DNA from 2 places in the Brevibacillus sp. LEMMJ03 genome. Region 1 is predicted to be linked to the other one. Evidence: riboswitches for the same ligand, from Rfam matches in the RefSeq annotation. Region 1 holds a riboswitch; the other holds the start of a gene.

Region 1 (5,803 bases):
AAGAACGCATCCGGGACGAAGCGGCGGAGGTACCAATCGGAAAAAGGAGTTGTGTCATCATGAACAAGCTGCTGGAAGGAAAAGTCGCACTGGTCACCGGTGCGGCAAGCGGAATCGGGTATGAAATCGCCCGGACGTTTGCCCGGGAAGGAGCCAAGGTGCTGCTGCTGGACCTCAACCGGGAGGCCGTGGAAAAAGCGGCCGAGCAGCTGCAGAGCGAGGGGAGGGAAGCCCTGGGAGCAGGCTGCGACGTGACGGATGAAGGCCAGCTCAAGGCGAGCATTGAGAAGAGCGTGGAGACGTTTGGCCGGCTGGACATCCTGGTCAACAATGCGGGGCTGCAGTTTGTGTCGCCGATCGAGGATTTCCCGACCGACACATTTGAGCGGCTGCTCACCATCATGCTCACGGCGCCGTTTGTCGCCATCAAGCACGCCTTTCCCGTCATGAAGCGTCAGGGGCAGGGGCGGATCATCAACATGGCCTCGATCAACGGCCTGATCGGGTTTGCCGGAAAAGCGGCCTACAACAGCGCCAAGCACGGGGTGATCGGCCTGACCAAAGTGGCCGCCCTCGAGGGAGCCGCTCACGGCATCACCGTGAACGCGCTGTGTCCGGGGTACGTGGACACGCCGCTCGTGCGGAATCAATTGGCCGATCTGGCCAAGACCCGAAACGTCCCGCTGGAACGCGTGATGGAAGAAGTCATTTACCCGCTCGTTCCGCAGCGGCGGCTGCTGTCCGTGCAGGAAATTGCGGACTACGCCGTCTTTCTGGCAAGTGACAAGGCCAGGGGAGTGACGGGGCAAGCGGTCGTGATTGACGGCGGGTATACGGCACAGTAACGCCGTACGTGTTCCCGTCTGCTGCCGCCGTCTCCACACCCGGGCGCCCGGCAATCAACCAGGCTGTCGACATCGTCGGCAGCCTGGATGTTTTTATGAGTCCGATCCCACAAATGGCCGAATCCCGCCACGCACGCTACGAGTTGGTCGCCATGACGCTGAGCGGCCCCTTTTCGCTGATGATCGGCTCCAGCTCGAACACCGAGATGGGAAACATGGGGAAGCCCACGTAGTACGGCGTGATCTCGTAGAGTTGAAAATAGATGACGAGCGCTTTGTCGGCCACGTAGAAATCCTGGTCGGGGCGGATCGCCTTGAACGGCTCCAGGGTGGGAATACGCCGTTCCGCGATCTGTCTCCTGATGTTGTCCGACAGCACCTTGACATAGTCGCTGCCCGGTTTGAACAGGTCCCGCAGGGAGAAGATTTTCCCGGTCTGCACATCCGCGGTGAGCGACTTCAGATAGGTCATGCCGTGAGCCATCGGATAGGTGTAGGCGTAGTTGTTCAGGGTGACGCTGAAGATGCCCCGCTGATTGTTTTTGATCTCGTAGCTCCCCTGCATGTCCGTCGTTCCCGGCACCTGGATGTCATGCTGCCGGTTGATCAAATCCTGCACGTACCGCGACAGGGTTTGATTGATCTTCTGTTCGGCCTGCGGATTGGCCAGGCCGGCCAACTGCGGGTAATAAATGGTCACGTTCGGACGGCTGATCGTGCGGGTCAGCACGGCTGCCGGCAGTTGATTCAGTTCCACGGCGTTCCCGTTCCCTTCCTGAAAAATGCGTTCCCTGCATTAGCCTATTCGCAGGGGGGCCAAACGGTCATTGCGGAACCCTCTTCTGATCCGGCAGCACTACGGGCGCGTTAGAACTTTTTTCACATGTTTTCCATGTACCCGATAGTATTTGGAAGATTTTTCAGGATATAATGACAAAAGAAAGCTGTATCCAGACACACGGGAGGTAAAGGAGGAACTTATGCTTCAGACCATGTTTCAATTGGTCCGCAACACCTTGACCAACAAAGAAGGCTTCATGATCTTTATTCTCTGGAATCATCTGTGGCTGGCCGGATGGATCGCGTATCAGGAGGACGTGAACTTCTGGAAGCTGACATCGCTGGGCCTGCTGGTGACGCTGATCGTTTCGCCGTACTACTTCATCCGCAAAGGCAGTTACGTGATTCGCTACCTGGTGGCGATCGGCTTTATGTATTACTCCATCGCGTTCGACCACTTTACGTCTTACCCGGAGACGGCGTTCCTTTCCTTCATCGTGCTCGGCTTCCTCGCGGCCTATCTGGACTGGAAGCTGGTCGTCTCCGCCGGGATTGTCCAGATCGCGGCGACGTTTGTCGGGTTTTACACCGGTTTCTACGACATGTTCGACGAAGGCCGGACGGAGGTCAACCTGATCCTGCACCTCGTGTCCGTTGTGCTGATGATCGCCGGCTTGACCTACCTGTGTCTGGCCGGACAAGCCTCACTGAGCAAAGCGGAGGCGGCGCGGCGGGAAGCGGAGGAAAAGGAACAGCGGCTGGCGGAGCTGTTGGGCCACATCCGACTGGTGACGGAACAGCTCGACCGCACGTCGGAGCACGTGCATGAGCACGCGGAGACGACCAAACGGAACACGGACGAGATGATGATCGCGTTCCGCGAAGTGGCGACGGGGATGGAGGCGCAGGCCAACTCCACGGTGAAGATCGAGGAGGAAGTCCAGTCAATCGACCACGAGATCGTGGCGGTCAACGAGCAGGCCAACGCGATGAAGGCGGAGGCCGATCAGAACAACCGCCGCCTCACCGACAGCATCGGCATGATGAACGAGCTGTCGCGGCAGATGGAGCAGATCGTGCAGGCGGTCAACGTGGCCTCGTCCACCATCCGTGAGCTGAACCGGCAGGCCAACCGGGTGGAGGAGATCGTGCAGACGATCAACCAGATCGCGACCCAGACCAACCTGCTGGCGCTCAACGCAGCGATCGAATCGGCCCGGGCCGGGGAACACGGACGCGGCTTCGCCGTGGTGGCCGACGAGGTGCGAAAACTGGCGGAACAAAGCGCCACAGCCACCCAGGAGATTGCCGAGATCCTGCAGTCGCTGCACCAGGAGAGCGAAAACGCCGTGCGCCACATGAGCAACGGGGAAACGTCGGTGGCCAAGGGACAGGAGCTGGCCGTCCAGACCGTCACCTCCATCGAGGCGGTTCGGGCCGGGATGGAATCGTTTTTGCAGGCCGTCGAGCACGTGCGCTCCAGCATGGACAGGGTGAAGCTGCGCTCCGGGGAGGTGGCCGCCGAGATGTCGACGATTACGGCCGTGACGGAACAATCGGTGGCCAATCTGGAAGAGCTGTTCGCCACGGCGGAAAACCAGCATCAGAAGGTGCGGGAAATCACGGAGGAGCTGGGCGAGCTGAACGCGCTGTCGCGCAAACTGCAGCAGTCGTTTCAGGGGCAACAAACGTAATGTTTTGAAATGACAAAAAAATCGTTTGCATTTTGCTTTCCTTTTGCTAGAATAAGAGACATTACAACTGGATAGTGGATTCACCTTACCTTATCAAGAGAGGCGGAGGGACTGGCCCGATGAAGCCCGGCAACCACTGTACCCCGGTACAGAAAGGTGCCAATTCCTGCAAAACCCGTGGGTTTTGACAGATGAGGAAGAGGTTCGCGATACCAAACTCTTCCTCCGGGAAGAGTTTTTTTCATATCATCAGCAGGGTTTCCATGGAAGCGCCTCTTGTGGAAAAAGGAGGAATAAGTCGAACATTTTTGTGTTTCTATAGTAAAATATTCGTGTTTTCTCTTGATATTTTCGATAAAAACCCGTAAATTACCGGTATGAGAATCGTAAAATCGAAACTTTTGTCACTGGATAGGAGAGAGCAGCATGAAAAAGTACCTGTTGGCATTGACGACGTTTGCCGTTCTGGCCGCCGGATGTGCGGCGGGGAGCGGCGCACCGGAGGAAAAGGGACAAGCCGGGGGACAGGACGGCGGCGCGAAAAAGCGGGTCGCGCTGGTTCTTCCGGAGAAGATCGGGGTCAACCCGTTCTTCCAGCAAATGGACGAGGGCGCCAAGAAAGCGGCGCAGGAATTTGGCGTCGACGTGAAAACCATCGAGTCGACCGACCACGCCGCCATCGAGGAGAACATCCGCGCGGCCGTGGCTGAGAATTACGATTTGATCATTACGTCGTCGTTTGAATCGGAGGACGCGCTGAAAAAAGTGGCGGCGGAAAACCCGGACCGCATGTTTGCAATCATCGATACCGTCGTGGACCTGCCGAACGTCCGCAGCGTGGTCTTTCGCGAGCATGAAGCCGCCTACCTGATGGGAGCGGCGGCCGGCCTGGCGACCAAGACCAACAAGGTGGGCATCGTCGCAGCGATGGACATTCCGCTTCTGAAAAAGTGGACGGTCGGCTTCCAGGAAGGACTGAAAGCGACCAATCCGAAGGCAGAGGTCTTCGTCAACTACGTCGGCAGCTTCAACGACCCGGCGAAAGCCAAGGAGCTGGCCCTGCTGCAGGCAAACAAGGGAGCCGACTTCATCTACGGGGCCGCTGCCGTAGGCGACCTGGGCGTGTTTGAAGCGGCCAAGGAAAAAGGCTTCTACACCTCCGGCCAGGACGTCGACCGCACCGGCATCGATCCGGAACACATCGTCCTGTCCCAGTTGAAAGGAACCGACACGGCCGCTTACGAAACGGTAAAGGCGTTTGTAAACGGCAGCCTGAAACCGGGCGTGCAAACGTACGGCCTGAAGGAAGACGGCGTCGGCGTCACCTACGTCACGCGCGAGAGCAAGACGCCGCTCCATCCGTTCATCGGAGAAGAGATCATCAACAAGGTGAAAGCGATCAAGGACGAGATCGTGGCGGGTACGCGCAAGGTGCCCGATCCGCTGCAGCAGTAAACGAGACGGCGACCGACTACTGTGGTAGTCGGTTTCCTGTTGCAACGGGCCAACAGGAAAAAGGAGGGAAGAACGGGATGGCGTACCGTCTGGAAATGCGCAACATGACGAAAAGGTACGGCGATTTTACGGCCAACGACAACGTGTCGTTCACCCTGCGGGCCGGCGAAGTCCACGCCATCGTCGGGGAGAACGGCGCCGGCAAAACCACCCTGATGCGGATGCTGTACGGCATGGAACAGCCGACGTCCGGGGAGATCGTGCTGAACGGCCGGCCGGTGGTCTTTCGCGGCCCCGACGACGCGATCAAACACGGCATCGGGATGGTGCACCAGCACTTCATGCTGTTTGCCGATTTCAGCGTGGCGGAGAACATCGTCATCGGCTATGAACCGCAGCGCGCCGGCCTGTTCCGGCGCAAGGAAGCGGTGGAGGCGGTGCGGGCCCTCAGCGAGCGCTACCGCATCCCGATCGACGTGACCGCCCGGGTATCCCAATGCTCGGTCGGGGAACAGCAGCGCGTGGAGATTCTCAAGGTGCTGTACCAGGGAGCGGACATCATCGTACTGGACGAACCGACCGCCGTCCTGACGCCGCTGGAGGTAAAGGAACTGCTGCAGACGATCCGCCACCTGGCGGAGAGCGGCAAGAGCGTCATCCTGATCACGCACAAGCTCAAGGAAGTGATGGAGGTGGCCGACCGGATCACGGTGCTGCGCGGCGGCCGGGTGACCGGGACCGTTTCCCGGCAGGAGACCAGCGTGGACGAACTGGCCCGGCTGATGGTGGGCCGCGACCTGCAGCCGTTGAGCGAGCGGGTGAGTCTGGCCGGCGGGCCGCTCCTGCAGGTGGAAAACCTGACCGTTCGCGACCGGCAGACGATCGTGGACGGCGTTGCTTTTACCGTGCACCACGGGGAGATCGTCGGAATCGCCGGGGTCTCGGGCAACGGCCAGTCGGAACTGCTGCAGGCCATCACCGGGCTGCGGCCGGTCACGGCGGGCAGGGTGCTGCTGGGCGGAAAAGACG
Region 2 (5,803 bases), on a different contig from region 1:
GGCGATTTCCGCGTAGCTGAGCTGTCCGCAATGCAGCAGGATCACCTGTTTTTGCTTCTCCGGCAGCCGGTCCAGGCACGTCCGCAGCGATGACCACGCCTCTTGGCTCAGCAGCGCCCGCACCGGGTCCGCCGCCGCCCCGTCCGGCTGTTCCGGGATCGTCTCCACCAATCGCCACGGACGCTTCTTCCGCCTCCGATGCCAGTCCACAAACGTGTGGTAGGCCGCCTTGAACAGCCAGGGGCGCACCTTTTCCCCCCGGTAGGCATCCAGGTATTGATACGCCCGGAAAAAGGTCTCCTGCGTCAGGTCTTCCGCCTGCACCCGGTCACCGGTCAATCGGCAGAGGTAGCGGTATATGTCGTTGACGTACAAGCGGTACACGTCTTCCAGTCCGACCTTTTCCACGGATTCACACCCTTTCACTCCTATCCACGCACATTGCGGGAAAAAGTTCCACCGCGCCGCAGCATTTTTTCAAAAGATTGAGGTTTATAGTAAAATAAGGGGTATTATAACACGGTGTCTAAGGAGCGATTTGATGGGTTATGGCATTGACCTGCTGGAGAACGTGCGGGTATTGGAGCAGGAACTGACCCGGGAAGGATTGGACAGACCGCTGGAGCATATCCATTTCCGTTTTGCGGACAATGACTTTCGCTACTGGATTACGCCGCCCGACCTGCACGTCTTTGCCGACACCGGCTGCGACGGCATTCATTACGGCTTTCTGACCGATTTCGGCCGCATCACAGACCTGACAGAGGCGCCCATTGTCTGCGTCAGCCCGACGGACGATCCGCCCCTGCGCATCATCGCGCGCAGCCTGGAAGACTTTTTCCGCCTGGTGGTGACGATCGGATCCGCCGGCGAGCTAGGCAATCTTGTTTCCGTCCGTACTCCCCGCCAATGGGAGCGGTATTGGGCCAGCCTGGCACGAGAGCGGCATGACGAGGAAACGGACCCGAAGCATCGAACCTTCTTTCAGCATCGCCGCACCGTTCTGCATCGGCTGCGGACCGCCCTGGGCCTCGAACCGATTCCGGATGTCATGCGGTATCTGAGCGACCTGGAGAGCGGGCGCCAGGCAGCCGGCTGCATCCCGACCATCGACGGGTTGGGGGTCGTGCCGATTGAGGGAAAAGACGAGAGGCCCGCGTTCGACTACGTGTTTCCCTTTGCCGGCAGCAGCAGGGATCACGCACCGCTGGACGACATTCGCGCCTATCTGGCCGCCGCTCCGCCTGCACACCGATGCGCGTTTGTACGCGATGCCATCTTCTGGTGGGTGGTGGACGAAACGTCCGAACTGTGGCCGCTTCTCCAAAACGTGCACGTACAGCGCTGAACCGGCGTCAAAGCCGCGTTCACAACCGGCCGGACGAACCCAGGCCGCCCACCCTGCCGCCTTTTCAACAGCACCGCACATTTCCCCCAATCAAGGGTTGACTCCCTGAGAGGAACGTCATATCATGGGGGTATCTACCAAGCAAAACCGCATAGCGAACGATTCACACTCTTATCGCGAGCTGGCTGAGGGACTGGCCCTATGATGCCCGGCAACCGGCGCTTTCCCGGCAGGGAGGCGTAACGGTGCTAAATCCTGCGGAAATGTTTTTCCGAGAGATGAGAGGAGACGCTGACGTATGAACGACAACCGCCTCCCCTCCTCCATGGGGAGGTTTTTTGTTGGAACACAGCGGCCCCGTCGGCTCGTCCGCGGCACCTCCCCGGCGCAGCGCGGGCAATCGCCGGGACAGCGTGAAGGACCCGGCGGCCGGGAGGGCACAGCAAAGGAGGATCATCCCATCCATGAACGAACAACGCATCCTCGTCACCTATCTGACACAAGCGAAAGACCTGCGAAAAAAAGCAGAGGGGATCGCCGTCGGGATGACCGTCGGCACCTGGACCGACCTGCCTGCCGCCAAACAGGCGGAACTGAAACCGTACCTGGGCGAAGCGGTGGACACCCAACCGCTGGAGACGCTGGAAAACGGGGAAACGCGCGGCCTGATCACCGTAAGCTATCCGGTGCGCAACTTTACCGCCGACATCCCGTCGCTGTTGACCGGCATCTTCGGCAAGCTCTCCATGGACGGCAAGATCAAGCTGATCGACGTGCAGTTCCCGGAAGCGTTCCTCAACGGCTTTCCCGGCCCCCGCTTCGGCATCGACGGCCTGCGCGAACGGCTCGGCGTGCATGACCGCCCGCTCCTGATGAGCATTTTCAAGTCCTGCCTGGGAATGCCGTTTGACGATCTGAAAGCCCAGTTCCGCGCCCAGGCGCTGGGCGGCGTGGACCTGGTCAAGGACGACGAAATCTTCTTCGCCGATGACCGCGCCCCGTTCCTGGAGCGGATCAAGGCGTTCAAGCAGATTGCCGCGGAAACGGAAGCACAGACCGGCAAACCCGTCCTCTATGCGGCCAATCTGACCGGTCCGGTGCACGAGCTGAACGAGCGGGCCAAGCGGGCGGTGGAGGCCGGCGCCGACTGCCTGCTGTTCAACGTGCTGGCGTTCGGCTTTGACGCTCTGCACCGCCTGGCAGCCGATCCGGACGTCAGCGTGCCGATCATGGCCCATCCGGCGCTGGCGGGCGCGTTCTACCCGTCGCCCGACTACGGCATCGCCACGCCGCTGCTCTTGGGCAAGCTAATGCGGATCGCCGGCGCCGACCTGGTGCTCTTCCCGTCGCCGTACGGCAGCGTGGCCCTGGACAAAGCGGAAGCCCTGCGCCTGGCGGAGCATCTGACCGCTCCCCTGCACGGCATGCGCCGCTCGTTCCCGGTCCCGTCCGCGGGCATTCACCCCGGCCTGGTGCCGCAACTGTACGAAGATTTTGGACAGGATCAGGTGGTCAACGCCGGCGGCGGCATTCACGGCCATCCTGGCGGGGCGACGGCGGGCGGACGCGCGTTTGTCGCCGCCATTGAAGCGGTCGTCGCCGGACGCTCGCTCGCCGACGCGGCGGCCGAGTCGCCGGAACTGGCGGCAGCCCTGGAGAAATGGGGGGGCGGACGATGAGCAAACCGCTCGTGCTGTTCTGCGACTTTGACGGGACCATTACGGAAAAGGACAACATCGTCGCCATCATGCGCCGCTTTGCTCCCCCGGAATGGGAGGCGCTGACGGAAAAGATCCTCTCCCAGCAGGTGAGCGTCCGCGAAGGCGTGGGCAGGCTGTTTCAGCTCCTCCCCTCCTCGCTCAGGCAGGAGATTGTCGACTTCATCGTGGGCGAAGCGGCGATCCGCCCCGGCTTTGCCGAATTCGTCCGCTTTTGCCGGGACGAAGGCATCGAGCTTTTGATCACCAGCGGCGGCATCGACTTTTTCGTGGAGCCGATCCTCGCCCCGTTTGAGCTGAACGTGCCAATCTACTGCAACGGCAGCGATTTCAGCGGCGAGCGCATCACCATCACCTGGCCGCACCGCTGCGACGAACACTGCGACAACGACTGCGGCATGTGCAAAACGACGATCATCCGGCGATACGATCCGGACCGCCACTTCCGCGTGGTCATCGGCGATTCCGTCACCGATCTGGCGGGCGCCAAGATTGCCGATTTCGTCATCGCCCGTTCGCTGCTCGCGCAAAAATGCGCCGAACTGGGCCTGCCGCATCGGACGTTTGCCACCTTCCACGACGTCATCGCCATTTTGCAGGATTTACGAACCCAACAGGAGGTCGGCTCACCATGACAGTCACTCTGGAACAACGCGCAGACGCGTTTCGCCGGCTGGACGAAGCGAAGCTGGCGTTTGCCCGCCGCGACTGGTTTCCCGGTACCAGCGGCAATCTCTCGATCAAGCTCTCCGACGACCCGCTGCAGTTTGCCGTGACGGCCAGCGGAAAAGACAAGACCAAGCTCTCCCCGGAAGACTACCTGGTGGTCGACGGGGAGTCCCGCCCGGTCGAACCGACAGCGCTCAAGCCCTCGGCGGAAACGCTGATCCACGCCGTGGTCTACAAGCGCATTCCGCAGGCGGGCGCCTGCTTCCACGTGCATACGGTGTGGAACAACCTCGTGTCCGAACTCTACTTCGGGCAGCGCGCCTTTTCCATTCAGGGGCAGGAACTGATCAAGGGACTGGGCATCTGGGAGGAAAACGCCCGCATCACCATTCCGATTGTCGAGAATTTTGCCCACATTCCGACACTGGCGGCCGCGATCGACAAAGTGATCACGCCCGATGTCCCCGGCGTGCTGATCCGCAACCACGGCATCTACGCCTGGGGCGCCAACGACTTCGAGGCGAAGCGCCACCTGGAGTCGTTCGAATTCCTGTTTGAGTACCACGTGCGCTGGCTGCAGCTTCGCCAGACCGCCGTGTCCCTCACACATACCCATTAATCATTGAAGGAGGTTTCGTATCATGGCAAAAGTTCGTTTTCACGACAACAACGAGTACATTACGGCACCGGAGGAGGTTTCTGCTTTCCTGCAAACCCAAGAAATCATCTATGAACACTGGGGAGTGGATCGCCTGGATGCCAACCTGCGCGACAACTACAACCTGACCGACGAGGAAAAGCAGCAGATTCTCGACGCGTTCCGCCCGGAAATCGACGACATCAGCAAGCGGCGCGGCTATCTCACTGCCGACATCATCGTCCTGTCCGACCAGACGCCCAACCTGGATGAGCTGCTGGTCAAATTTAAAGCGGAGCACCACCACACCGACGACGAGTGCCGCTTCTGCGTGGACGGCCACGGCATCTTCGCGATCAAAGGCAAGGACGGCCGCTACTTTGACGTGGAAATGGAGCCGGGCGACCTGATCTCCGTTCCGTCCTACTACCGCCATTACTTCACGCTGATGGACGACCGCAAGATCAAGGCGATCCGCCTGTTCGTCACACCGGCCGGCTGGGAAGCGATCTACTAAACCGGAAACGATGAAACGATGAAGCCGAGGGGCGCACCCCTCGGCTTCTTTCCATTTCGCGAGTTACAGCACGTACCCGTCCGCTTCGATGACGCGGTCGGCGATGACCCGTTTCAGGTGGACGGTGTTGATCGGCGTCCGGCGGGTCAGCTTTTTCAGGATGGACAGGCGCATGCGGAGATCGTCGCCTTCCTCCATCGCCGCCAGCGCCTCTTTTGCCCAGGCCTCGACCCTGTCAAACGCTTCGTGCACGTACACGGTGGCGAGGTCCAGCTTTTGCTGCTCTTTCTCCACGCCGTTTTTCTCGATCGCTTTTTCCGTCCGCTTCACGACGCTGTCCATCGCGTACAGCTCGATCAGCATGTCGGCGGCCAGCGCCAAGAGCTCCTGCTCCTTGGCAATCGCCTGCTGGTACTTCATCAGCGCGGAACCGGCCACCATCAGGATGATTTTGCGGGTCATCCCGATCAGGTGTTTTTCCACCGCCAGCGGCGCTTCCTCTATTTCTTCCGGATAGTAGCTCATCAGCTCTTCCTGCAGGCCGGCGGCCGCTTGCAGCAGAGGCAGTTCCCCTTTCATCGCCTTTTTCACCAGCATGTCGGGGATCAGCAGGCGGTTGATTTCGTTCGTTCCTTCGAAAATGCGGTTGATGCGGGAATCGCGGTACATGCCCTCGATCTCGTATTCCTGGATAAAGCCGTATCCGCCGTGGATCTGTACGCCCTCGTCCACGCAGTAGTCCAGCACTTCCGAAGCAAATACCTTGTTGATGGAGCATTCGATCGCATACTCGGCAATGGCCTTGGCCACTTCACGGCCGTCCTCCGCCTTCTCGCCAAGAGCGGAGAGGGCGGCATCAAACAGTCCGACCGTGCGGTACACCGAGGATTCCGCAGCGTAGATCTTTGCCGCCA

Evidence for each region. A riboswitch is a leader RNA that binds a small molecule or an ion and turns the genes downstream of it on or off. The one in region 1 is predicted to bind S-adenosylmethionine.
Region 2: another riboswitch for S-adenosylmethionine. It lies ahead of FOI68_RS09820 (2,3-diketo-5-methylthiopentyl-1-phosphate enolase); the one in region 1 lies ahead of FOI68_RS11240 (BMP family lipoprotein).

The regions. Positions count from the first base shown of each region.
Region 1 is NZ_VKJN01000007.1:167,281-173,083, reverse strand. It holds gene FOI68_RS11255 (3-hydroxybutyrate dehydrogenase) at 60-845, shown strand; gene FOI68_RS11250 (DUF3298 and DUF4163 domain-containing protein) at 982-1,602, opposite strand; gene FOI68_RS11245 (methyl-accepting chemotaxis protein) at 1,838-3,319, shown strand; SAM riboswitch class I at 3,407-3,517, shown strand; gene FOI68_RS11240 (BMP family lipoprotein) at 3,746-4,774, shown strand; gene FOI68_RS11235 (ABC transporter ATP-binding protein) at 4,852-5,803, shown strand, end outside.
Region 2 is NZ_VKJN01000006.1:79,584-85,386, forward strand. It holds gene FOI68_RS09810 (RNA polymerase sigma factor) at 1-408, opposite strand, end outside; gene FOI68_RS09815 (hypothetical protein) at 542-1,348, shown strand; SAM riboswitch class I at 1,517-1,633, shown strand; gene FOI68_RS09820 (2,3-diketo-5-methylthiopentyl-1-phosphate enolase) at 1,813-3,027, shown strand; gene FOI68_RS09825 (2-hydroxy-3-keto-5-methylthiopentenyl-1-phosphate phosphatase) at 3,024-3,701, shown strand; gene FOI68_RS09830 (methylthioribulose 1-phosphate dehydratase) at 3,698-4,354, shown strand; gene FOI68_RS09835 (1,2-dihydroxy-3-keto-5-methylthiopentene dioxygenase) at 4,377-4,889, shown strand; gene FOI68_RS09840 (acyl-CoA dehydrogenase family protein) at 4,953-5,803, opposite strand, start outside.